2 regions of the Solibacillus sp. FSL R7-0682 genome follow, and region 2 is predicted to be linked to the other one. Evidence: a T-box and tRNA genes for the amino acid it is inferred to sense, from the RefSeq annotation. Region 2 holds a T-box; the other holds one or more tRNA genes.
The links. A T-box is a leader RNA that pairs with one kind of tRNA and senses whether it is charged. The one in region 2 lies ahead of tyrS (tyrosine--tRNA ligase), so its partner is inferred to be a tRNA-Tyr.

Region 1: it encodes a tRNA-Tyr, which carries the amino acid that the T-box ahead of tyrS (tyrosine--tRNA ligase) is inferred to sense. The anticodon was not compared.

The regions. Positions count from the first base shown of each region.
Region 1 covers NZ_JBBOUI010000001.1:109,313-121,595, reverse strand. The annotation lists gene MKZ17_RS00655 (TnsA endonuclease N-terminal domain-containing protein) at 1-293, opposite strand, end outside; gene glmS (glutamine--fructose-6-phosphate transaminase (isomerizing)) at 448-2,247, opposite strand; gene MKZ17_RS00645 (type 1 glutamine amidotransferase domain-containing protein) at 2,804-3,328, opposite strand; gene glmM (phosphoglucosamine mutase) at 3,474-4,826, opposite strand; gene MKZ17_RS00635 (CdaR family protein) at 4,919-5,935, opposite strand; gene cdaA (diadenylate cyclase CdaA) at 5,928-6,764, opposite strand; gene MKZ17_RS00625 (zf-HC2 domain-containing protein) at 6,918-7,529, opposite strand; gene sigW (RNA polymerase sigma factor SigW) at 7,543-8,106, opposite strand; gene rocF (arginase) at 8,276-9,181, opposite strand; tRNA gene MKZ17_RS00610 (tRNA-Lys) at 9,378-9,450, opposite strand; tRNA gene MKZ17_RS00605 (tRNA-Gln) at 9,468-9,542, opposite strand; tRNA gene MKZ17_RS00600 (tRNA-Tyr) at 9,557-9,640, opposite strand; tRNA gene MKZ17_RS00595 (tRNA-Val) at 9,668-9,743, opposite strand; tRNA gene MKZ17_RS00590 (tRNA-Glu) at 9,787-9,861, opposite strand; tRNA gene MKZ17_RS00585 (tRNA-Asn) at 10,004-10,078, opposite strand; gene MKZ17_RS00580 (alpha/beta hydrolase) at 10,305-11,600, opposite strand; gene MKZ17_RS00575 (FusB/FusC family EF-G-binding protein) at 11,713-12,283, opposite strand, start outside.
Region 2 covers NZ_JBBOUI010000001.1:2,040,757-2,053,039, forward strand. The annotation lists gene MKZ17_RS10430 (phosphorylase family protein) at 1-181, opposite strand, end outside; gene MKZ17_RS10435 (NUDIX hydrolase) at 184-648, opposite strand; gene MKZ17_RS10440 (NUDIX hydrolase) at 817-1,305, shown strand; gene MKZ17_RS10445 (NUDIX hydrolase) at 1,283-1,819, shown strand; T-box leader at 1,908-2,153, shown strand; partial or broken gene tyrS (tyrosine--tRNA ligase) at 2,229-3,455, shown strand; gene MKZ17_RS10460 (alpha/beta fold hydrolase) at 3,558-4,412, shown strand; gene MKZ17_RS10465 (hypothetical protein) at 4,424-4,648, shown strand; gene MKZ17_RS10470 (hypothetical protein) at 4,699-5,319, shown strand; gene MKZ17_RS10475 (chromate transporter) at 5,831-6,367, opposite strand; gene MKZ17_RS10480 (chromate transporter) at 6,364-6,915, opposite strand; gene MKZ17_RS10485 (ABC transporter ATP-binding protein) at 7,096-7,794, shown strand; gene MKZ17_RS10490 (ABC transporter permease) at 7,784-9,094, shown strand; gene MKZ17_RS10495 (hypothetical protein) at 9,153-9,401, opposite strand; gene MKZ17_RS10500 (RNA polymerase sigma factor) at 9,391-9,900, opposite strand; gene MKZ17_RS10505 (group-specific protein) at 9,911-10,288, opposite strand; gene MKZ17_RS10510 (GNAT family N-acetyltransferase) at 10,456-10,992, opposite strand; gene MKZ17_RS10515 (methyltransferase domain-containing protein) at 11,099-11,875, shown strand; gene MKZ17_RS10520 (PepSY domain-containing protein) at 12,046-12,283, shown strand, end outside.

The DNA.
Region 1 (12,283 bases), 1.9 Mb from region 2:
TTAATACCTAACTCATCAGCAATAACAATTGTTTCTTCTAATTGTAATAAGGGGAATTGTTCTCGAATATCCACAACATAATCAGAATACTCTGTCACAAAAAAATAGTTTCGCTCTAAATCCGATAGAAATTCATGTTGTCTATTTGTTTTAATACCTCTTAAGCGTGTAGACCTACCCAACGATGAAACATCCTGAATATTTAACCACGGTTTATAATCCGCACCTATTCCAGAACCTCGACCTTCTTTAATCCACTTCTCAACTTTAGATGTCCTAGTTCTTTTAGACATAAAAAAACACTCCTTTAGATTATAGTAATCTAAAGGAGTAAAACGGTGCAACTTTTTTAAAAACGGTATAACTTTATTTAAAACGATACATCTTTTTTAAAAACGGTATAACTTTATTTAAAATCTACATAAAGAAATACATTTATCATATCCACTACTCTACCGTAACTGATTTCGCTAAGTTACGTGGTTTATCTACGTCACAGCGACGGTGTAATGCTGCGTAATAGCTAATTAATTGCAGTGGAACAACGGCTACTAATGGTGTTAATAGCTCGTGAACAGAAGGGATAATTAATGTGTCGCCTTCCTCTTCTAAGCCTTCCATTGCAATGATGCAAGCGTTCGCGCCGCGCGCTACGACTTCCTTCACATTACCACGAATGTTTAATGCCACATCTTTTTGCGTTGCTAATGCGAATACTGGTGTGCCTTCTTCGATTAACGCAATTGTACCGTGCTTTAACTCCCCACCAGCAAAACCTTCTGCTTGAATATAAGAGATCTCTTTTAGCTTTAATGCGCCCTCTAATGATACGTAGAAGTCTACGTTACGGCCAATGAAGAATGCATTACGTGCAATTTTTAAGAAGTCTTCTGCGATTTGCTCCATTGTTTCTTTTGAATCAATGATTGTTTGAATGCCGTTTGCCACAATCGCAAGCTCTTGTTTTAAATCAAAGTCAATTGCTACACCTGTTTTCTTCGCAACTGCATAAGCTGCTACTGCTAAAACTGCTACTTGCGCTACATATGCTTTTGTAGAAGCAACTGCAATTTCTGGACCCGCATGTAATAATAATGTGTAGTCCGCTTCACGAGAAAGTGTAGAACCTTGTACGTTTGTTACTGTTAGTGCTTTGTAGCCAAGCTCTTTAATTTTTACTAATACTTGGCGGCTATCTGCCGTTTCTCCTGATTGAGAAATGAAAATAAATAATGGTTTTTTCGATAATAATGGCATGTTGTAGCCGAACTCACTTGAAATGTGTACTTCTACTGGAATACCTGCAATTTTTTCAAAATATTGCTTACCGATTAAACCTGCATGGTAACTCGTACCTGCTGCAATAATATATAAACGATCTGCCTCAGCAATGGCCTCTAAAATATCTGCGTCGATTGAGACATCATCGCCTTGCTCATAAGCTTGAATAATTTTTCGGATAACTGTTGGCTGTTCATCCATTTCTTTTAACATGTAGTGTGGGTATGTGCCCTTTTCAATATCAGAAGCATCTAATTCCGCTTTGAATGGTGCGCGCTCTACTGGGCGACCATCTAATGTTGAAATTTCTACTTTGTCTTTCTTTACGATTACTACCTCTTTATCGTGTAACTCGACAAATTGATCTGTTACTTGTAGCATTGCCATAGCATCAGATGCAACTACGTTGAACGTATCGCCTACCCCAACTAACAATGGAGATTTGTTTTTCGCTACGTAAATTGTTTCTACGTCTTCGTTATCTAATAGTGCTAACGCATAAGAACCATGTAATAATGATAACGTTTTACGGAATGCTTCAACTGTTGATAAGCCTTCTTTTGCAAATAAGTCCACTAGCTGAACGATTACTTCTGTATCCGTATCTGACTGCATTTGGATGCCTTTTAAATACGCTTTTTGTAATAAGTGATAGTTTTCGATTACCCCATTGTGTACTAATGTGTAACGACCTGAAGCACTCGTATGTGGATGTGCGTTTAAGCGGTTTGGTACACCGTGTGTTGCCCAGCGTGTATGACCAATCCCTACATTTGCTTCTACATCTTCGTCTACTGCCTTACGTAAATCCGCAATACGACCTTTTTCTTTGAAGATAGTAATACCTTCTTCGTTATGAACAGCAATACCAGCTGAGTCATAACCACGGTACTCTAATTTCTCTAAGCCTTTTAATAAAATTTCCTTCGCGTCTAATACGCCGTTATATCCTACAATCCCACACATAATTTCGTTTCCTCCGAATCAATCGGCTACATCCTGAATGTTTTTTGCAATAAGAAAACAGACTACACTCTGCCCTTTTGCCCATTCGCTTCAAGCACTCAACGAATGGTGATGAGTTACTCTGTTTAGTAAATGCATCACTACTGTTGGCGCTTTTTTGTAAGAGAGGATGTAGCATACGATAATTTTTTTGTATTATGCCTTTTCGTCTTCTTGTGCAGCAGATTGCTCTACTGTTTTAAAACGAAATTACAACCGGGCATATGCGGTCGGGAGGTACCCGCCGAAATTTCGATAAACCTCCACCTCGTCAACTAAGGATTACATGGTCCGCTCTATTTCCTTAGCTCAGGCGCTATTATTGTTTTTCCGATTTTTTTTGCGCAATTATTCACTCCTTTTAGCGCACTTGCAAGCTATTAATCTCACAAGTATTTTCATCATACATTAAGTATATTTCATTCGTCAAATAAAGGTCCATGATGGGGGCAATTCAGCAAAAATACCTCGCTTCAATCATTTAAGCGAGGCATTTTCTCAAACAAATCTTGTATTTTTAAAGACCCTTTTCTTCTAAAAGCTTCACAATTTCTCGGTTGAATGCTGGTAAATCATCCGGTGTTCGGCTCGTGACAAGCTGCTTTTGACAGACGAAAACCTCTTCATCATGATAGGTTGCACCCGCATATTCTAAATCAACTTTAATTGATTTGTATCCTGTTGTATCGCGACCTTCTAATGATTTTGCTGTTATTAACAATTGTGGCCCATGACAGATAGCAAATACTGGCTTCATTTCATCCATGAAATGCTTTGTAAATGCGACAACACGGTCATCATCGCGCAGTAAATCCGGTGAAAATCCACCTGGGATAAACAACGCATCAAAGTCTGCAGGATTTACATCTGCTACGCCTTTATCAATTTGTACCGTTGATTCACCGCGCTTACCTTTCACTGACTTATTCCCTTCTTTGTCAATCGTCACAAGTATATGGCCTGCAGCCTCTAGTGCCTCTTTTGGACTTGTGAATTCCACATCTTCAAACTTATCTGTAATCAATGTTGCAATCTTTGCCAATGTAAAACACTCCTTTGTATTTAAGGTACATTTAGATGAATTCCCTTTCAACAAGCATTTTAAACGTTCAATTTTGCTTCATCGCATCTATGAAAAAAGCGCTAGAAACAAATCAATTTGTTTCTAGCGCTCTAGTGTTTTTTTATTATTCAGCTAATCCCATTTCCGCGCGTACTACATCGGCAATACGGTTTACATAGTTTTCACAAGCTTCTTCTGTAGCTGCTTCGACCATTACACGTACTAAAGGCTCCGTGCCAGATGGGCGGACTAATACACGACCATTTCCAGCCATTTCTGTCTCTACCTCTGTGATGACAGCAGCCACTTTTTCATTTTGAGTTACTGCATGCTTGTCTGTCACACGAACGTTTACTAAACGTTGTGGGAAGATTGTCATTTCCGCTGCTAGCTCAGATAATTTTTTGTCAGTCGCTTTCATAATGGCAACGAGCTGAATCCCTGTAAGTAAACCATCACCTGTTGTATTGTAATCTAAAAATACGATGTGCCCCGATTGTTCGCCACCTACATTGTAGTTGTTAGCACGCATTTCTTCTACAACATAACGGTCTCCAACGGCTGTTTGAACACTTGTCATTTCATTTTCTTCTAACGCCTTGTAGAAGCCCATGTTACTCATAACTGTTGAAACAACTGTATTTTTATTTAAACGACCTTTTGCATTTAAGTACTTCCCAATAATGAACATAATTTGGTCACCATCAACGATTTTTCCTTCTTCGTCTACTGCGATTAAACGGTCCCCGTCACCATCGAACGCAAGGCCGATATGTGCACCACGCTCTACGACAAATGCTGCAAGCTTTTCAGGATGTGTAGAACCAACACCCTCATTAATATTTAAACCATCTGGTGAAGCGCCCATCGTTGAAATATCAGCTTCTAAATCTGCAAATAAATGAGTTGCTAAAGCCGATGTTGCACCGTGCGCACAATCTAATGCGACATGTAGACCGATAAAGTCTTCATCAACTGTTTGTTTTAAGTATGAAATATATTTTTGACCACCTTCGAAGTAGTCTGTAACTGATCCAATGGCAGCGCCTACTGGACGCGGTAATGTATCTTCTTCTGCATCAATTAAGCTTTCAATTTCTGCTTCTTGTGCGTCTGTTAATTTAAAGCCGTCTGGGCCGAAAAATTTAATGCCGTTATCTGCGACAGGATTGTGTGATGCTGAAATCATGACACCCGCTTCTGCATTCATCACGCGCGATAAGTATGCGACACCTGGTGTACTGATGACCCCTAATCGCATTACTTCTGCACCGATTGAAAGTAGACCCGCAACTAATGCGCCCTCTAACATTTCCCCAGAAATACGTGTATCACGTCCAATTAATACTTTCGGGCGATCTTTTGCATCCTTCGTTAACACGTAGCCGCCAATACGACCTAGTTTAAACGCGAACTCTGGTGTTAGCTCACTATTAGCGACACCACGGACGCCATCTGTTCCGAAATATTTACCCATTACTTTTTCTCTCCTTCAACGCTTGACATTTCATACGTTTGTTTAAATTATCCGCCTCATCAAGCGGATGCTCGTTCATACATTGCTGTAATTCAGTTGTTTCCCTCTGCTTCGTCTACATTCGTATCTGCATCAACTTGGCTATCCGTTGACTCCTCTATATTGACTTGCTCACTAATTACGGTTGCATGAATCATAATTTTATTTTTTGATAATTTTGTTGCGCCAGTAGGCATTGCTACCTCAAACTCATATGAACCTGATTCTGTAATTTTAGCTAGATCCACTTCTACTTCTACATGATCTAGAACATCTAATGATGCCTTTGTACCAAAAACAGCGATTTTTGAAGGCTCCACTGTTAACTTTTCAATTGTTACACCTTCATTAGCTTCCCCTATTTCTTTAATTGTAAGCGGGAGCTCTCGACTATATTCATTAATCTCTACTTGTACTTTTATTTTTTCAGGATTAATTCGTACATCAAGCTTATTTAAATCTCTATCTAAAACTTTTACAGTAGTTTCTTGCTCAAATGATTTGTTTAATCCCTTTTCACCTGTAACAGTGGCTTTTACATAGCTTATGCTATCAATGACACTTTTTGCTCCTGTAATGGATACACGGCCAGGCTCAGCTTTCATACCCTTTACGAAGTGATCCTCTGCCACAAGGCGATTGTTCATCTCTGGCTCAACACGAAACTCTTCTGTTATTTTCTCTTCTATTTCAATATTGATTGTTCGTGGTTCAATTGCCACTTCTAGTTTTTCAGAAAAGTTTTCTTGCTGTATTGTAACGCTATGTTCGCCAATTAACAATGAGTTTAAATCAACAAAAACTTTAAAATCCTTTTCAAGCTTTGTTTTTAATACAATTGGCGTCGGTCCAGAAATTTTCACATCAACTGTTTCTGGTACACCAGTGACGAATAAATTCTCGTCATCATAATACACTTCTAATGGGACATTTGTAATAACATCTGTCTCATTTGATGTACCATTTTCATTTTGACGATTGGCTTCTGTTTGAATATAAAAGAATAATAATCCTGCTAATAAAAGTGATGCTATACGTAGCATCCACGGGCTATCGAATAACTTATCCATTCTTCTTCCCTCCCCAAGTCCACTTAGATGCTAAGTTAGAATCTTGCTCAGGGCCAAACCACATTTTACGTAGTAGCTCTTCAAATTCCTGTATAGAAATATTGCGGTGCAAGTTGCCATTTGCCGTAATACTTATGGCACCTGTTTCCTCAGAAACAACAACTGTTATAGCATCAGTCACTTCACTCAAGCCAAGTGCTGCTCGGTGACGTGTCCCTAGCTCCTTTGAAATAAACGCACTTTCTGAAAGTGGTAAATAACATGCTGCAGCTGCAACTTGATTTTTTTGAATAATGACCGCACCATCATGGAGTGGCGTATTTGGAATAAAAATATTAATCATCAGTTCTGAAGAAATTTGAGCATCCATTTTAATACCCGTTTCTACATATTCATTCAGACCTGTTTCTCTTTCAATGGAAATTAACGCACCAATGCGACGTTTTGCCATGTAACTAACAGATTTTTTCATCGCTTCAATTAAACGATTTTGCTCATCATCTTGCTGATTATTTGTCCGCTGAAAAATTTTCCCTCGTCCAATTTGCTCAAGTGCCCTACGTATTTCTGGCTGGAAGATAATGATGATGGCTAAGAAACCCCAATCGATGACTTCTTGTAATAACCAATCTAACGTGTCTAACCCTAACACATAGGTAGCCAATTTTGCTAAAACAATAACAAATAGACCATTTAATAACTGTACTGCTTTTGTTCCTTTGATCAGGGTTAATGCTTTATAAATTACGTACCACACGAGCAGTACGTCTAATAATTTCAATATCACTTCGATTGCTGTGATATCTGTAAATTGCTCAATTATTTGCACGTGGCATCCCCCACTTTTAATAGCTAATCCATACTGCCTTTAGTATAGCACAATTTGGCAGTAGATTAACTTTCTCAAAGAAAAAAGTCTACTCAAACGAGTAGACTTTGCTTTCTTTTATAGAACGTCATTTTTTAGTAAAAAGTTTCAACATTATTCAAATAACCCAACAAAATCATTAAATCCACTTTTAATGTTGTACCATAGCCATTCAAACACTTCGTCAATTTCTTCCACTTGCCCTGTCACAACTGCTGTCGATGCCATGTAATTGCCGTTAATCACAGTTACATTCCCATCAACTTCACCTTCAATGACAATATCCCCATTTTTTACGACGATATCTCCTTTTACAACTTCACCTGCTGGCACCGTTACGGTTTGGCCATCTACAACTAAATTAGGTTGCTTTGTAACAGAGAATTGATTGTCATTTGAGTAGTTACCTAGCAATGTAGCACTCATGAATAAGCAAAATACAGCTGCTGCCACTAACACTGGATGCTGGCGGAACCAACGTTTTATGCCGACAGAACTTTTGCGTTTCGGTAAACGACCTATTACTTGTTCCTCAAAGCCAGGAGGGGCAGTAATATGCGCTGCACTCTTGATAAACGCAACCGTGTCACTTAATTCATGCATATGTTGTTGGCAATCAGGGCATGTTTGTAAGTGAAGCTTCAGCTGTTGCTCATGCTCACGACTAATATCACCATCTAAATATTCGTGCATATAATTGACGAATTCTGATGCACACGTTTTCATGCGTATCGTCCTCCTATAAATTATTTAACTGCTTTCGTAAAGCTTCTCGTCCACGGTGGATACGCGTTTTTACCGTCCCTAGTGGCATATCTAAAATTTCACTAATTTCTTGAAGCGACATTTCTTCAATATATTTTAAAACGATTACCGAACGATATTTGTCTGGTAAGCGGCTGATTTCATATTGGATACGATCTTGAAGCTCCATTTGCTCAACGGCTTCCTCAGGAAGTTGTTCGTCTGCAGCAATTTGTGAGTACATATCAAGACCATCCGTACCGGCGACCTCAGCATCTAAATAATAATCTGGCTTCTTCTTTCGTATACGGTCAATACAAAGATTCGTTGCGATTCGGTAAAGCCATGTAGAAAATTTCCTTTTTTGGTCGTAAGAATGTAAGTTAATATAAGCACGTATAAAAGCTTCCTGTGCAATATCCTCCGCTTCTTGTTTGTTACCAAGCATCCGGTAACATACTTGATACAGCTTGTGCTGGTAGAGGTTAACAATATCGGCATATGCGTTTTGATCACCTTTAAGCACTTGCTTTATTCTTTTATTCACTAACGCATCCATTGTCTTTTCTCTCCACCTTTTTAGCTGTTCTATATTTACGGTTAGGTTGCCAAAAGGTTTCACTTTTAACGTAAAACTTTTTTGAAAAAAAGGCTACATTTCAACCACCGCAAAATCCGTTATTTATTATAACAAATTTCTCGGTAAAGAATGGGATATTTTTCAATTTTCACACTAAAGTTTCCCCAAATAACGAACCAATCAACGCGACCGCAACATCTGCTGTTTTATTGCGCTCATCTAAGATTGGATTTACCTCTACAAATTCTGTCGATGTAAGGAGGCCTGACTCTTGTATCATTTCCATTGCTAAGTGGCTTTCCCTGTACGTAATCCCACCTGCTACTGGCGTCCCTACACCCGGTGTATACAATGGATCTAAAGCATCTAAATCCAATGATAAGTGAAGCCCATCAATTTTACGCTCTTTAAAATATTTTATTGTTTCTTCCATTACATAGGTCATTCCTAAACGATCAATTTCATGCATTGTATACACTTTAATGCCGCGCTCTTTAATAAGAAGACGTTCACCCTCATCAATTGAGCGACCCCCAATAATAACAATGTTCTCCTGTTTAATTTTTGGTGCACCATGTAAAATTGACGTCAATCTTTCATGACCAAGACCTAAGCTTGTTGCAAGCGGCATACCATGGATATTTCCAGAAGGAGTTGTTTCGGGTGTATTTAGATCTGCATGAGCATCAAACCAAATAATGCCCATATTCTCATATTTCATAGAAAGGCCTGCTAACGTCCCAATTGCAATACTATGGTCGCCACCAAGCACTAAAGGAAATCTATTCATTTCAAGTACGTCTCGCACTTTCTCAGCTAATGCTGTGTTAACCTTAACTACCTCATCTAGGTTTAAAAGCTTTTCATCCACTTCACTTAAAACATCTCGGTCTACTACTTGAATATTGCCTTCATCCTCGACATCGTACCCAAGCATAACTAAACGATGTTGTAACCCCGCATATCGAATTGCGCTTGGACCCATATCGACTCCACGCCGTTGTTGACCATAATCACATGGTACGCCAATAATTGAAACTTCTTTTTTCTCCATGATTGTCATCTCCCAATTGTGCTCAAATAAGTCTCATACTTCCCTTTTCTCATCTCCACTATTACTCTTACATCAAATTCGAGACAAGGTTATCATTTCCCTTTTTGAACGCAAAAAATCCTTTACTAAGTATTTTAAGTAAAGGATTGGATTTTTATATTTAAGTACACTTCATATTATAATTATAAATGAAAAGTGAGCCATGAAGGACTCGAACCTTCGACCCTCTGATTAAAAGTCAGATGCTCTACCAACTGAGCTAATGGCTCATAAAAAATAAAAAAAATGGCTGGGGTACTAGGATTCGAACCTAGGCATGACGGAATCAAAATCCGTTGCCTTACCGCTTGGCTATACCCCAATCATTTAATTAGATGGTGGAGGGGGACGGATTCGAACCGCCGAACCCTAAGGAGCGGATTTACAGTCCGCCGCGTTTAGCCACTTCGCTACCCCTCCGACATAAGTACAACACTGTTAAAATAATGGTGGAGGATGACGGGCTCGAACCGCCGACCCCCTGCTTGTAAGGCAGGTGCTCTCCCAGCTGAGCTAATCCTCCATACGTAACAAGTGTTATTTTTATTTTTTTATGAAGCCTTAAATGGTGACCCGTACGGGATTCGAACCCGTGTTACCGCCGTGAAAGGGCGGTGTCTTAACCACTTGACCAACGGGCCATTCGTAATAATCTTTGTCCTCTTTAAGACAAGATTTATAATATCATCTTTTCTCTGTTAGCGCAACTCTTTTTTTGAAACTTTTTTTAAAATATTTATTTTCTATTTAAACTTGAATTTTTTCTAAAAATAAGCAAAAAAATGGCTCCGAAGGTAGGACTCGAACCTACGACCAACCGGTTAACAGCCGGTTGCTCTACCACTGAGCTACTTCGGAACGTTACTATATTATGTATGTACTTCAACATTCTTTTGAATACATTTATTATTATAACAACGAAAGAAATTTATACAAGAGGTTTTTTATAATTATTAGAGTATTTTTCGATATTTTTCGAATTTTTTGCTTAAACGAGAATTTTTTTGCTGTACTACTAATATCTAGGGAGATCCCCCAAAAAATAAAGCTGAATTCTCGCTTTGAATCCAGCATTTTTCTTATTTTACTTAATAAATTGAACTATTTTTTCTATTAATCCACTTGCTAATGGAAGTGACGGATTTGAGTAGCTCGCTACATTTTCTTCTCGGTCAACAGAAACATCTTTTAATACGTGATTCATTTTTTCAAAATAATAAACCGTCGCATCAGGCTTTGCTGCTTTTAGTGCTTGCCCATCTTCTTTTGTCACTTGGATATCATTTTCCCCTTGTATGATTAGAACAGGTACCTTAACTTTGCTTAACTCATTTTGAGGTGCGTATTTTAACCACGAGATCAAATACGGTTGTACAGATGGCCTAAATAGAGATTGTAATTCAGCTGATACGTTCGTAACCTTTTCTCCTGCCTTTAACTTTTCTAAAGTAGCTTTTGCCTCTGTCAACAAATTCGGTGGTAAGTTTGATGTTAATTGCTCATTTAAAATAATATCTGCTGCTCTTCCGGCTCCTGCTAAGAGTGTTAAAGAAGCTATGTCTACTTTATGCGCAACTAAGGTCATAATTAGTGCCCCTTCGCTATGCCCTATTAAATGTATTTTATTAAAACGGTCATCTTCTTTCACATAGTCAATAATGGATTCTACATCTTCTACATAAGCTTCCAATACTAGATTTTCTTCCTTAGTTAGTAACGCTCTATTCTCACCAATCCCCCGTTTATCAAATCGAATTGAAGCAATACCCTGTTCTGCTAATTCTTCTGCAATCATCTTTAAACTATTATTCGAGCCACCACCTAATGTATTGCCATCTTTATTTGTTGGTCCTGAACCAGCATGGATAATAACAATTTCACCAGTAGGTTGTTCTGGCATTTGAAGCGCTACCTTTAAATCTCCACCCTTTACAGGAATGGCTAGGGAGTCATAGGATAATGGCTGCTCTTTATAGATCTTTAATTTTAGCGGAAACGACTGTCCGTTTTGCGTAAACGTTCCAATAATTTGATCTCCAACCAATTCCCCGTCAATTTTTATAAGGGCACCTGCTAAATCAATTTGAATGGCTACACTTGTATCATCATATTTTATCGATTCAAATGGAAAATCAGTTAAACCTTGTACAGGTACTGACATGCTTCCTTTATCTTTCCCTAGCGTTAATATAATTTCTAAAGGCGCCTGAGGAATGTCGATCATTCCTTGCCACTTACCGAGCATCACGTTTGACACTTCCATCTCTCCCTCCTCCTTCACTAATTCTGTAGACGAGTTCGATTGCTCCTCTTTTGATTCATTTTCTCCACATGCAGTTAATAATAGTGACATACTTGCTAAGCAAATAATTCTTTTCATAATTCCCTTCCTTCCAATATAGCTTTACCATTTTTACGGAAGTAATAGGAAAAAGTTTCAAGTATGTTATAAATAAAAAAGATCAAGGTAGTCTATACCATGATCTAAAATACTATATGATATTACGTGCAACAAACGCCTCAAGCTTAGTGTAATTGCTCACATTGGAATTACAACTTTCGACATTATCACAAATATAATTACTATATGATGTATAAGCATCTGCCTGCCCCTTTACAGTAGCCGTAAACAAATGAACATCACTATGCTGATTACAAATCGCACAAACACCCTTAATAGGCTTTTGAAGCTTTACCACACCTCTTAAGCCAATATATTCATCTTCTTTCTCTATTACGATATATTGGCGATGCGTACTTACATCAAGCCAAGATAAATAGCTAATGCCATACCAATTTACTCTCTCTAAATTAGGTAGTCTTAGCTTTTTCTCTTTTCGAAATAACTTTTGTAGTTCCTTTTCCGAGATTGCTTTAAATGGAACTGTGTAGGCTTTTAAGCTATTAATAAAGAGTTCTGCTCCTATAGTTTCTGAAATAGTTTCAACTTCGGACAGGATTGTTTCATCCACTACTGTTAAATTTTCACGAAGTTCTGCTGTAGCGAGCCCTCGAACAGTATTAATTATATGAGGATCTTTTGAGGTCATATAAGCAGACAAA
Region 2 (12,283 bases):
TAGCACTTGTAGAAAGCACACGCCCAACGACATAGGAATAGCCTTTTTTCTCACAATAATCTACTGCCGCAGAGACAAGTGATTCACTAGATGTTACGGTTTTTTCATTTGGTAAATACCAATGTGCCGTACCATCCTGCATCTCAGCCTCGCGTACAATTAATATATCTCCATAGTTTATTTTTAAAGATAATCCACCACAATAGTCCGAAAATACTCCTCTATAACGAGCTTATCTGGGGGACTTATGTTTAATGGTAAATGGGCTAAATTAAAAAACTTTATGCTCTTCGATTCAGTAAAGTTATACTTTAATAACCCATCATATTTTTTACATATAAATGCGGTTACTACATTATAAACTTCATCACCATGAGGATATCGATAGTAAAAGTCTTTTCCAGAAAAGGTTTTGAAGTATTCCAGGTGTATTGCTTTTAAGCCGGTTTCTTCAAGCATTTCTCTTTGTGCGACTTCCTCTAAGCTTTCTCCAAGATCCATAGCTCCTCCAGCTAAGCCCCAGCAGTTATTGTCATTTCTTAATTGCATGAGTAATTCATTGTGTTCATTGAAGATTAATACACATGCGCCAACCATAATAAGAGGCTCGGTGCCAATCTTCTTTCGTAAATTCATGATATAACTCAAGAAAAAACCTCCAATCGAATGGATAAATAGGTTAACTAATATTCCTCCATTTTAATTAAACGAATCGTACAATAAATCGAAAAATATGTAAATAAAAATAATTGGATTTTATTTACTGTTAAATAAAGGTATGATTGGAATTGCAAAAGAAATTTGAGGTGGTTGAAATTGAATGCTAGTAACATCAATAATCAGAAATTGTTAGCTTTTCTTCGCATGAAGGAGCATGAAACTAAACTATATCAACCGATTGCTGGTTCCTTTGCCGTCGTAAAATGTTCGGGTAAATATCTTTTGTGCTACAACACATGGAGAAAACAATGGGAAATACCGGCGGGTCAGAGAGATGGAAATGAAACAGCGAAGGAATGTGCGATTCGAGAGCTTTATGAGGAAACAGGACAAGTTGTCAATGATATGAATTTTGTTGGATTGATGAAAGTGAAAAATAATCTGAATGGCTGTGTTAAATATAATCCAATTTATTTTACAGAAATCGTTCAGCTACAGTCCTTTCTAGAAAATGACGAAACATCCGCGATTAAGCTTTGGGATTTAACTAAAAACATCCGAGATATCGATGAAGTAGATCGTCACTTATTGGAAAGGCTAAACAGGATAGAGGAGGTCAAAAATGGAGCTTTGGGATCTTTATGATATCAATCGAAATAAAATAGGGAAAACAATACAACGAGACGAACTATTGAGCCCAGGGGAATATCATCTAGTTGTCCATGTTTGCCTATTTAATTCACAAGGGGAAATGCTCATACAGCAAAGACAACCCTTCAAAAAAGGCTGGTCTAATTTATGGGATATTAGTTGCGGAGGAAGTGCAACAATGGGCGATACGAGCCAATCCGCCATTTCAAGAGAATTACAAGAAGAGCTAGGAATTACATATGACTTTAATGAGATTAGACCAAACTTTACCATCAATTTTACAAATGGCTTTGATGATTATTATTTGATTGACTTGGATATGGATTTAAATGATTTGACCCTCCAATATGAGGAAGTACAAAAGGTGAAATGGGCAAGTAAGGAGGAAATTTTAAACATGATTAAGACGGGCGAATTTATCCCGTTTTATGATAGCCTCATTCATTTAATTTTTGACTCCCGCAATCAATATGGCAGTGTTCGATTAAAAATGGATGTAGCTAAGTGAATTTCAATAAGAAAATATTGACAATTAAATTTTGTTTGTTATTATAATTTGTAATCTTAATTATTGTTAAATAAAAGTTGTTAAGAAGATAAAGGCGATGAAAAGAACGAGTAACATAAATGGAACGTACAGAGAGTAGCCGGTTATTGAGAGGCGCGCTGGAAATTTATGTGAATACATCTTGGAGCTGCGTACCGAAACAGTAAGTAGGCTACGACGGGGTTGCGACCGTAATCATTGCAGGAGTATCATCGCTTGCGATCGTACTTACAAAGGAGAATTGTGTGAGCATTTCTCAAAAAAAGGTGGTAACACGTATAATCACGTCCTTTAGGCATTAGCCTAACGGGCGTTTTTTATTTGCAGTAGTTTTAGATGGATAAAACTTAACGAAATTGGAGTGGTGAAAATGTTTTTACATCCAAATGAACAATTAGAAATAATTAAAAAGGGCGTAGATTGTATTGTTGATGTCGAAGAATTATTGCAAAAGCTTCAAAAATCCTATGCACAACAAAAGCCTTTAAAAATCAAGCTTGGTTTAGACCCATCTGCTCCTGACATTCATCTTGGTCATGCCGTAGTTTTACGCAAAATGAAGCAAATGCAAGATTTAGGCCATGAAGTCGTTATTATTATTGGAGATTTTACGGGGCGTATCGGAGATCCAACAGGTAAGGTAAAAGGAAGAAAGGCGCTAAGCGATGACATTGTAAAGGCAAATGCGAAAACCTATTGCGAACAAATTTTTAAAATATTAGATGAAAACAAAACTACGGTACGTTTTAATAGTGAATGGCTTTCCAAATTAACCTTTGAGGAAGTAATCAAGCTTGCTGCCACGACGTCCGTTGCCCGTATTTTAGAAAGAGATGACTTTCAAAAACGTTTTCAAAAACAAGTTCCTATTGGAATTCATGAATTTTTCTACCCGTTAATGCAGGCATATGATTCAGTTGAGCTTCGGGCAGATATTGAGCTTGGCGGAACAGACCAAACCTTCAATATTTTAATGGGACGTACATTACAAAAGCATGTAGGCTTAGAAAAGCAAATTGCTATTTTTATGCCCATTCTTGAGGGATTAGATGGTATTGAAAAAATGAGTAAAAGTCTCGGAAATTACATTGGTATACTGGATGCTCCAGAAGTAATGTTTAAAAAAGTGATGGAAGTACCGGACAACCTAATTATGAAGTAATTTGAACTTGCTACAGATGAGCATCCAACGGCTTTAAAGGAATGGAAAATGAGATTGGAAAATGGACAAAACCCACGAGATATTAAACTCGAACTTGCTAGAATCATTACCCAGTTATATCACGGTCAACAAAACGTAAAAGCTGCTGAAAAATATTTTGTTACTGTGTTTCAAGAAAAGAAAATTCCTGATAATATGCCCACATTATTTATAGAAAATGATCAAATGATTGTGAAGAATATGCTGTCACAGCTTGTATCTACTGGTATTGTATTAAGTAAAAGTGAATTTTTACGCCTCGTGAAGCAAAACGGAGTGTCTCTTAATGGCGACAAATTAAATCTGGATTCTTTAGATCAAATTGTAAAGGACGGAGACGTTTTACAAATTGGAAAAAAACGCTTTGTTAAATTTGTTCAAATTAAATGTTGTTAGAGAAAATGAAATGAGACCCTTTTATTATTTCAAAAGAATAAAATATCTGTATAATATTAGAAAAGGCGAGCTTTTTTAATACACACCATAGGGGGATTTTGTATGTGGCAACAAAAAATGATTGCAACATCGAGGGGCGTATTTGAGTATTTTGTAAGTGGACATGGGGAACCGCTTGCGATTACCCATTTTTACACGAGTTTCGACGATCGTGGAAATTGGTTTGCCAACCCGTTTACAGCACAATATACAGTCTATTTAATTAATGTTCGTGGGGCTGGAAATTCTCCGGTCATTGAATCGGATGAGCAGCTTTCTCTTCAGGAAGTCATCCTCGATTTAGAGGCGATTCGAGAAGCGTTAAACATGGAAAAATGGGCATTTGCTGGACATTCAACGGGTGGAATGCTGGCTCTACAATATGCGGTGGAGGCGCAAAGCTCACTAACAAAGGTTATTTGTGGCTGTAGTGCAGCAAGTAAGCAATATGCGAGCCATCCAGACAGTATTTACTGTGCGGAAAATAAGAACTTTAACCGAATTATGGGAATTATGGAAAGTTTAAATAACCCTGAAACACCTCAAAAAGAACGGAGCGAACTTTCATTCGAATGGGCACTCATGTCCTTTACAAGTGAGGAGAAGCTAAAATATGCACTGACTATACCAAATGGTGGAAAAACGATTGGGCGTGCGCTCGATTATTTTAGAAAAGTTGCGGTGAAAAGCTTTGATTTACGTGATCAACTAAAGTTTATTACTGTACCAGTGTTTGTATTTGGAGGACGACATGACGCACAATGTCCGATCGAATATAGTATAGAGATTGCAAAGCATATTCCATCGGCTAGGTTAACAATCTTTGAACAATCGAACCACAATCCGTTCATTGAACAACAACAAGAATTTCAGCAATTCGTACAAAACACAGCTATAACAAATGAATTAAAAGATTAGGAGAGTTAGTAGTGCAAGAAAATTCATATTTATTTATACCATTAGTGAGTTTCATACCGATTATTTTTTATGCATTATGTTTGTATTTTACATTAAGTTTTTTCCAACAATTAAAAGACGGGGATTCTAAGCGTATCAAGCAAACTAAACTATTTGCCGTCCTTTCATTAATCATTGCATTAGCAACGCCAACAGTTGTTTCATTTATAACAATGCGACAAATGATGAATTTTTAATAAGGAACGGATAAGTTTTAACAAAAGTATAATTGAAACGAGTTGAAAGAATGAAGTTTTATATTTTCCTCATTTTATTGGGGTTTGTACTAGGAATTGGAATAGCCATAACAGGATGGCCCATTTGGATTGCCTATATAGTAATAGTAGTGGTGGGAGTTCCACATTTATTAAGCCCAATATATATCCTTTATCGTTCGAAGAATTTGGAAGCACTTACGAAAATTGTTGATAAATTCAAAAAAAATCCGGTCTATCTTTATATGTACTTGCTACGAGATGGAACGGATGAAGAACTAGTGGTAGCGCTTGATCAAGTGTTGGCAAAGTATAAAAATGAAAAATACCAAGCAATTTATGGAACACTTCATGCACTATTACGTGGAGATTTTCAAGATGCGCGCCAGTACATAAAGCCGATGCTTCATAAGGAAGTCGGGCAATACACAAATGATTTAATTACTATTTTAGAAGGAAACTATGATGCCATTCCAACAAAATCTTATGAAAAAGAGTGGATGAATTTTAGTATTGCAGCACATAAAGCGTATATGCAAAAAGATATCGAGGGCTTTGAAATTGCTTCAAAACAGGCTATTCAACAGGCAGCTGGCATTCAGCATTATGGGAATTATTACACGTTTCAGCGCATGCGTAAAAAATTAAGGTAATTAATTATGAAAACTTTTTACCATAGTTTGTTCATGTGGATACCCTTTATATTGTTGTTTTCCTTTGCAGCATTCGGATTAGAAGTATTCCAAGGAGATAAAATCAGGAAATCAGAATATGTGGGATATTTGTTCATTTTGTCTTCTTTCGCTTTTATTTTATTTCCTATTTCATTTTTACCTTTAACAATCGTCGTATGTATGGTTGTAGAATCATTATTTTCTAAAATGGTGATCTTTACTTTTTTTGGTGGAGTAATAGGGGCATTTACTTTTAAACGAATATATGATTGGCTTTTTGTAGAAGAATATAATTTAAGTATGATTAGTTCAATTATATTTTTTAGTATGGCAGGGTTACTGTATGCTTTAGTAGAAAACTCGTTAAAGAAAAATATAAAATTCAATTAGATTTGAAGAAGCTATATGTTGTAAAAATAGGATAGATGACACAGGTTTATTGTCCTGTTCATCTATCCTTTCATTTTTGCCTAAATGAAGTGTGATTTCATTAAACCCCACTTAAAAATATTCCACCGATACATAACCCGAAGAAAATAACGAGCGCGGGGTGTACTTTAAATTTTTCCATTGCAATAAAGCTTGCTATGGCAATTAAAATCGTTGGTAGCCACTCGATTAAATTGACGGATGTCTTGAAGAAATCGAACGTTAAATCTGCCATTAAAATAACAACAGCAGGTAAAACAAATGTGGACAAACGTTTTACTCGTGGAGAATGACGATTGCGATACAGAATGCCGAGTAAAATCATCATTAATGACAGCGATGGTGCAACGGTTGCAAAAAGAGCGATTGCAGCACCAAGTAAACCGCCTTGCTCAAAGCCAACATAAGCAGCAATTTTTGTAGCAATTGGTCCAGGTAGTGCATTACCAATTGCAAATGTGTCACTAAATTCAGCGGTAGTCATCCAATGATACTTATTAACGACCTCGTGTTCAATTAACGGAATGGTTGCCGGTCCACCACCGTAGCCAATCATATTCGGTATAAAGAAAGCTAAAAATATATGTATATAGATCATGTTTCATGACTCCTTTTAACCGGTAAAAGCAATGCGAAAAGTAGCAACGCAATGACTACAATTCCAGGATGTATATTTAATAAGATAATCGTAATAAATGATATTCCTAAAATAAGTCCACTTAATTTCCAACCTAACGATTTTTGTGATTTACTAAAATAATTCCACGTTAATACGGCCATCATCACACCTACAATAGGTACAACACCATTTGTCATGCCGATAATAAACGGCAAATCCTTATATTCATTTAATAAGGTTAATAACAAAACTAGCATAATTGCACTTGGTAAAATTGTTGCTAAAACGGCATTGATTAAGCCAAGCATCCCACCTACACGATAGCCAATGTAACCAGCCATTTTTGTAATGATCGGACCGGGTAATGTGTTGCCAATTGCCAGTATATCTGTAAATTCCTCGTCTGTCATAAAGCCATATGTTTCGACAACTTCCTTATGGACAAGTGGGATCGTAGCTGGTCCGCCACCAAAACCGACAATGCTAGGGCGAAAAAATGCAAAAAATATTTCAGTTTGTTTGTTCAAGTCATTAAACCTCCCTTAAAAATAGTTCTAAGCTTTGAATTCTAGACATTATAACAAATTTGGGACAACGCAACCATGTTAGCTAATTTCTATCAAATTTCTTAAGAAATTCTTCATATTTTCACTAACTGTTTATTAAGATTCCACCTGTACACTGAATGTATGAAAGGGAGCGGTATGATGATACAAATTGAAAATTTACAACATGCATTTACGATAGGAAGAAAGGGACAGGAAAATGAAGTACCAGTATTACAAGGTATAAGCTTACAAGTTGAAGCGGGTGAAATTGTATCGATTGTTGGTAAAAGTGGTTCAGGTAAATCAACATTACTGCAATTGTTAGCCGGTTTTATGAAGGCGAAGAAAGGATCAATCCTAGTTAATGGCAAACAAATGGTAGGGATGACTGAAGTCGAAAGCGCGGCATTTCGCCTTAAAAACTTCGGGTTCATTTTTCAAAATTTCCAACTCATGCCGAGTTTAACGACATTTGAAAATGTGGAGCTACCACTTAAACTTCAAGGAATGAATCAAAAAGCACGATCTAAGCGCGTACGCGATATATTAGAGCGTGTTGGCTTAACAGCAGTAGCAGATCATTATCCTAAAGAACTTTCTGGTGGTCAACAGCAGCGTGTAAGTATTGCACGAGCTCTTATTACAAATGCCCCCATTTTACTGGCAGATGAACCAACAGGAAGTTTAGATACAGAAACCGAACAAGATATTTTGCTGCTTATTCAACAGTTAAATCGTGAACTTAATTTAACCTTTGTGATTATTACACACGATGAAGAAGTTGCTTCCATTGCGAACAGAACTTATCGAATGCAAAACGGCAAGCTAGAAATGGAGGCAAATAGCAATGTTATTTAAGGACCAATATGATTTCGTCAAGCAGCATATAAAGAAAAATAAGTTACGCGTTTCGATGACGATTCTTGCAGCGACGATGGGCTGTGCATTTTTAATTATTTTAGCATCGATTGGATATGGGTTACATAAAACGGTGTTGAATGATATTTTAACGAATGAAAATGTAACAAGTATAGAGCTTATGAATGGACAACAATTAACGGATGAAGATATTACTAAAATAGAGCAACTAGAGCATGTACAAAATGTGCGTACGATAACACGCGTATCGGCTGAGGCAAATTCCCAATTAGATGATCGGGACATTCAAACAGAGCTTATGATGACAAACTTTAAAAAATATGCGGCTGTTAATGATGAATTAGCAGAAGGCTCTTTCCCAAAGGCAGATAACGAAATCGTTGTCGGTTACCACTTTGCACAGCATTTATTAAATGATGCAGACCGCGAAATTATTGCGCAAAAAAGTGCAGAAGCAGAAGCAAACAATGAATGGTATGACGGTGCTGAAGAGGGCTACAAACAATCATTAATTGGTAAAAAAATTACAATGAAAGTAAAATCATTTACTGAAAATAGTGAATATAGTGAGTCAAAAACTTATACAATTGTGGGCGTATTACCAAAGCCAGCGTATGAATGGGCAATTGATACAAAAATCATGTTGCCAGAAGGAAATCAACAGTGGTTAGATACTGCGTTAACAGTTGGTCCAGGGGAAGAGAAATTTGTAGATGAAATGGTCATCTTTGCAACAGAACTTGAGCATGTAGAAGGGTTATTAAAAACACTACGTGATGATGGCTACCGTTTGTACTCGATTACTGAGCAATTAGACGAGATTAACGTCGTTTATTCAATTATGAAGATCGGATTAGTATTTGTTGGGGCAGTAGCGGTATTAATCGCATCTATCGGGATCTTTAATACGATGACGATGGCGGTTACAGAACGTACGCGAGAAATTGGTGTGATGAAGGCAATCGGAGCTAGTCCAAAATTAATACAGCGATTATTTTTAATGGAAAGCTTAATGATCGGCGTTATTGGTACGGTACTTGCATTAATCATTTCATATGCGTTCAGCTTTACAGTGAATGCACTAATGCCATTTGTTGTTTCAGAAATTTTTGGTCAGAAGGATGCCAATTTAGAAGGAATTATCCTTTCGTACATTCCTGTACAATTAGTGCTTATTGCTTCAACACTTAGCATTGGGGTAGCGGTATTATCAGGTGTACGTCCTGCACGAAAAGCAACGAAAATAGAAGTTATGCAAGCTTTACGACAAGAATTATAATAGCATGAAAAAGAGGCTTCCTTTCATTAGGAAGCCTTTGTTCAATTTATGATACGCATTACAAAAACAATATTCCTTGTAAAATAGCAAGGAAAAGCCCGCATCCTAATGGGAGAAGTTTCGCCAATTGATACCCTCTAACACTTTCGGTTACTAGATCTAACGGATCTTTAGCGGGAGAAGTTAAATAACGAATGAAACGAAGATATTTAGATGGCGTAGCAGCGAGTTTATCAATAGGAACTTTCACTTCATATTGATCTAACATTTTTACGAGTACTTTCTCATCTTTCCATTCATCTTTCATGTTTAAAATCCTCCTTTAATGCCTGTTTTAACGCTTTTATCGCATTATGTAAACGTGATTTAACTGTGCCAGGGGGAATTGATAAAACAACAGCAATTTCCTCCTGGGTTAAATCTTCATAATAGGCGAGTAAAATAACAGCCTTTTGTTTGTCAGGAAGATTTTCAATCGCCTGTTGAATGATCAAAGTATCTTCATGCGGTAACTGTTTTTTATAAGTTGGCAATAAAAAAGGGAGCACACTTTGCCATCTTTTCTTGCGGTTAAGTTTATTCAATAATAAACGATAGGCAATTTGAAATGAAAATGTTTTGATTGTCCCTTTTTTTACGTTATATACATGCTTCTTTTTCTGTAGAACTTCAAATACATCATGCACCGTATCTACGCTAATTTGCTCTTCTCGTGTATAACGAAATAAAAAGCAGTATAGAGGCTCATAGAGGCGCTCATATAAAATCGATAACGCCTCAACATTTCCCTCCTGATATTCAATCATCAAATCCTCATTACTTTTCATGTGGAATTTCTCCAAAGTTCGCCTTTATACATTTAATAGTAGCAGATATTCTTGTTATTAAATAAGCGACTGTAACGATAACCCAAGCCTGTGATTGATTCGTAAAAAATTGGACAAATGGATTTTCGATTGTTTGCCCAGTTGAAATAAGGATATTTAATACTTGCACGCAAATAATCGTATAAATGGCAATAAGCAATGAGAGCGTGTCAAAAACATTCCAACGCAAATAAATTGTTGTCTTTTTGTAATTAATTTTACGGTTTTCTCGCACAACGTATTTTCGATCAAATGGAAAAATAACAACTAAAATAATGATAATAGCTAAAATCATAACAATCATCGAAAGAATGAAACCAATACCCATAATAACGCTTCCTTTCTAATTTGAAATTGTAATAATACTACTTTCATGAACTATACAAATGAAAAAGGAAGAAAGTTCATTTTATGTGAAGAAATTTATAAAAATATTATGTAAACAAATCCCAATGCAAAAATACTGTATAAAAATTGAGAAATCAACTCGATGAATTAAAATGGTAAATCAAATAATTTAATATCCGAAATCGTTTTATTTTTCCAATCCTCAAAAATGACAGCGTATAATACGGAGTCATGAATCGTGCCATCGTCGTTTTCCCAAGCATTCCGTAAATAGCCCTCCTTAACAAAACCTGCCTTCATTAAGCATTTTCTCATCGCTAAATTATCTGCACGTGTATAGGCCTCAATCCGAATTTTCGCTTTTTCGCCAAATAAATAATCTTGAAGCCATAATAAGACGTGCAACCCTATGCCCTTACCCCTTATGGCTGTAGTAAGACGAAGATCAAACAATGGGATTGAATCCTCAATATCTTCGATAATTAAAAAACCTATCTTCTCAGAATTATGAATAATCCAATAGGCTTCGCGTTCATTTTCATAAAAGCCTATATCTACCTTTTTCTCAATTGATGAAGCGTCAACTTTCGGAGAGCTATGAAAGTTCCATGCATTTGTGCAAAGTAAATTAATGAGCTCACGCTTTTCTCCATTAAATCGTACCAATTTGATTGGTAATGTCATTAAAAGTCCTCCTTTATTTCTCAAATTATATTTGTAATGATAGTGTATAATTTTAACATATATTGTAATTTTATTTGTAGGGAAACTTTATAGAGGAGATGAGACGGTGAAATTACTAGATCCAACAAGCCATTCAAATTGGTTAGAACCTCACTCAATCAAATGGTATAAACAACTTGGTCAATTACAAAGGAAATACGAGTATTCGTGGAACGCCACCATCACTGAACCAAATGGAGAGAAACGTTTTGATGAAGAAGTGATGCACATCATAACAGGAAAGAAAGTATTAGATGTTGGATGTGGGCATGGTGAATTTACTATTCAATGTGGTCAAAAAGCAAAAGAGGTAATAGGCTTTGATATAACCGATGATTTTATCGCTACTGGAAAAACGCTTCACACTAAAAATGTTTCCTTTGTAAATGGAAATTCTAAAAAGGGGTTACCTTTTGAACAAAATACATTTGATTGTGCCTATATTCGTAAGGGACCTACGTCTGCTTATCCACCGCTGAAAGATGTTGTAAAAAAGGGCGGTTATGTAGTAGGGCTTCATCCTGGGGATAACACAGGTAAGGAACTTCCACATATATTTCCTCACCTATTTAAACAATCAACAGCAAATACATTTCAATTAGTGAAGAATCGCCTCCATTCAAGTCATTTCTCAACTACAGAAATTGAAATTTTCGATAGCATAGAATACTTACATTCACCGATAGATGTCATAAAGCTTCGGTGTTTTGGTCAAAATCCCATTATCATCAATACTTTAATTGCCAAAAACATCGAGCAAATTACTTTGTTGTTTAATCAAAATGCCACGAGTAATGGCTTACCAATTACGTTCCAACGATATATTGTGAGAGCTAAAATTTAAATTAAATGATATGATTCATCCAAAGGTCTAATTTATCAAGGAAAATATTTGCTTCTTGTCACATCTGTTATTTTCTTGTAATTTTTCTCATTAAATTCTAATAATTTTATAATCTTCCGTTAATTTTAAAGGGGTATGATATCCGTATCACATAGTAAAGGAGATCAATTATGAAAAAAACACTTATTGTGGCAACAGCAGTAATTGGATTATCTGGCAGTACGTTATTTGGTCAACCAATTGAGTCCGAGGCAGCAACAACAAAACACATTTCTGCTTCACAAGCAAAAGAACTTGCGTTAAATGTCGTAAATGGAAAAATTGTCGATTTTGAATATGAAAACGATAAACGAAATCCACATTATGAAATTGAAATCAAAACTACAAAAGAAAAAATTGAATTAAAGG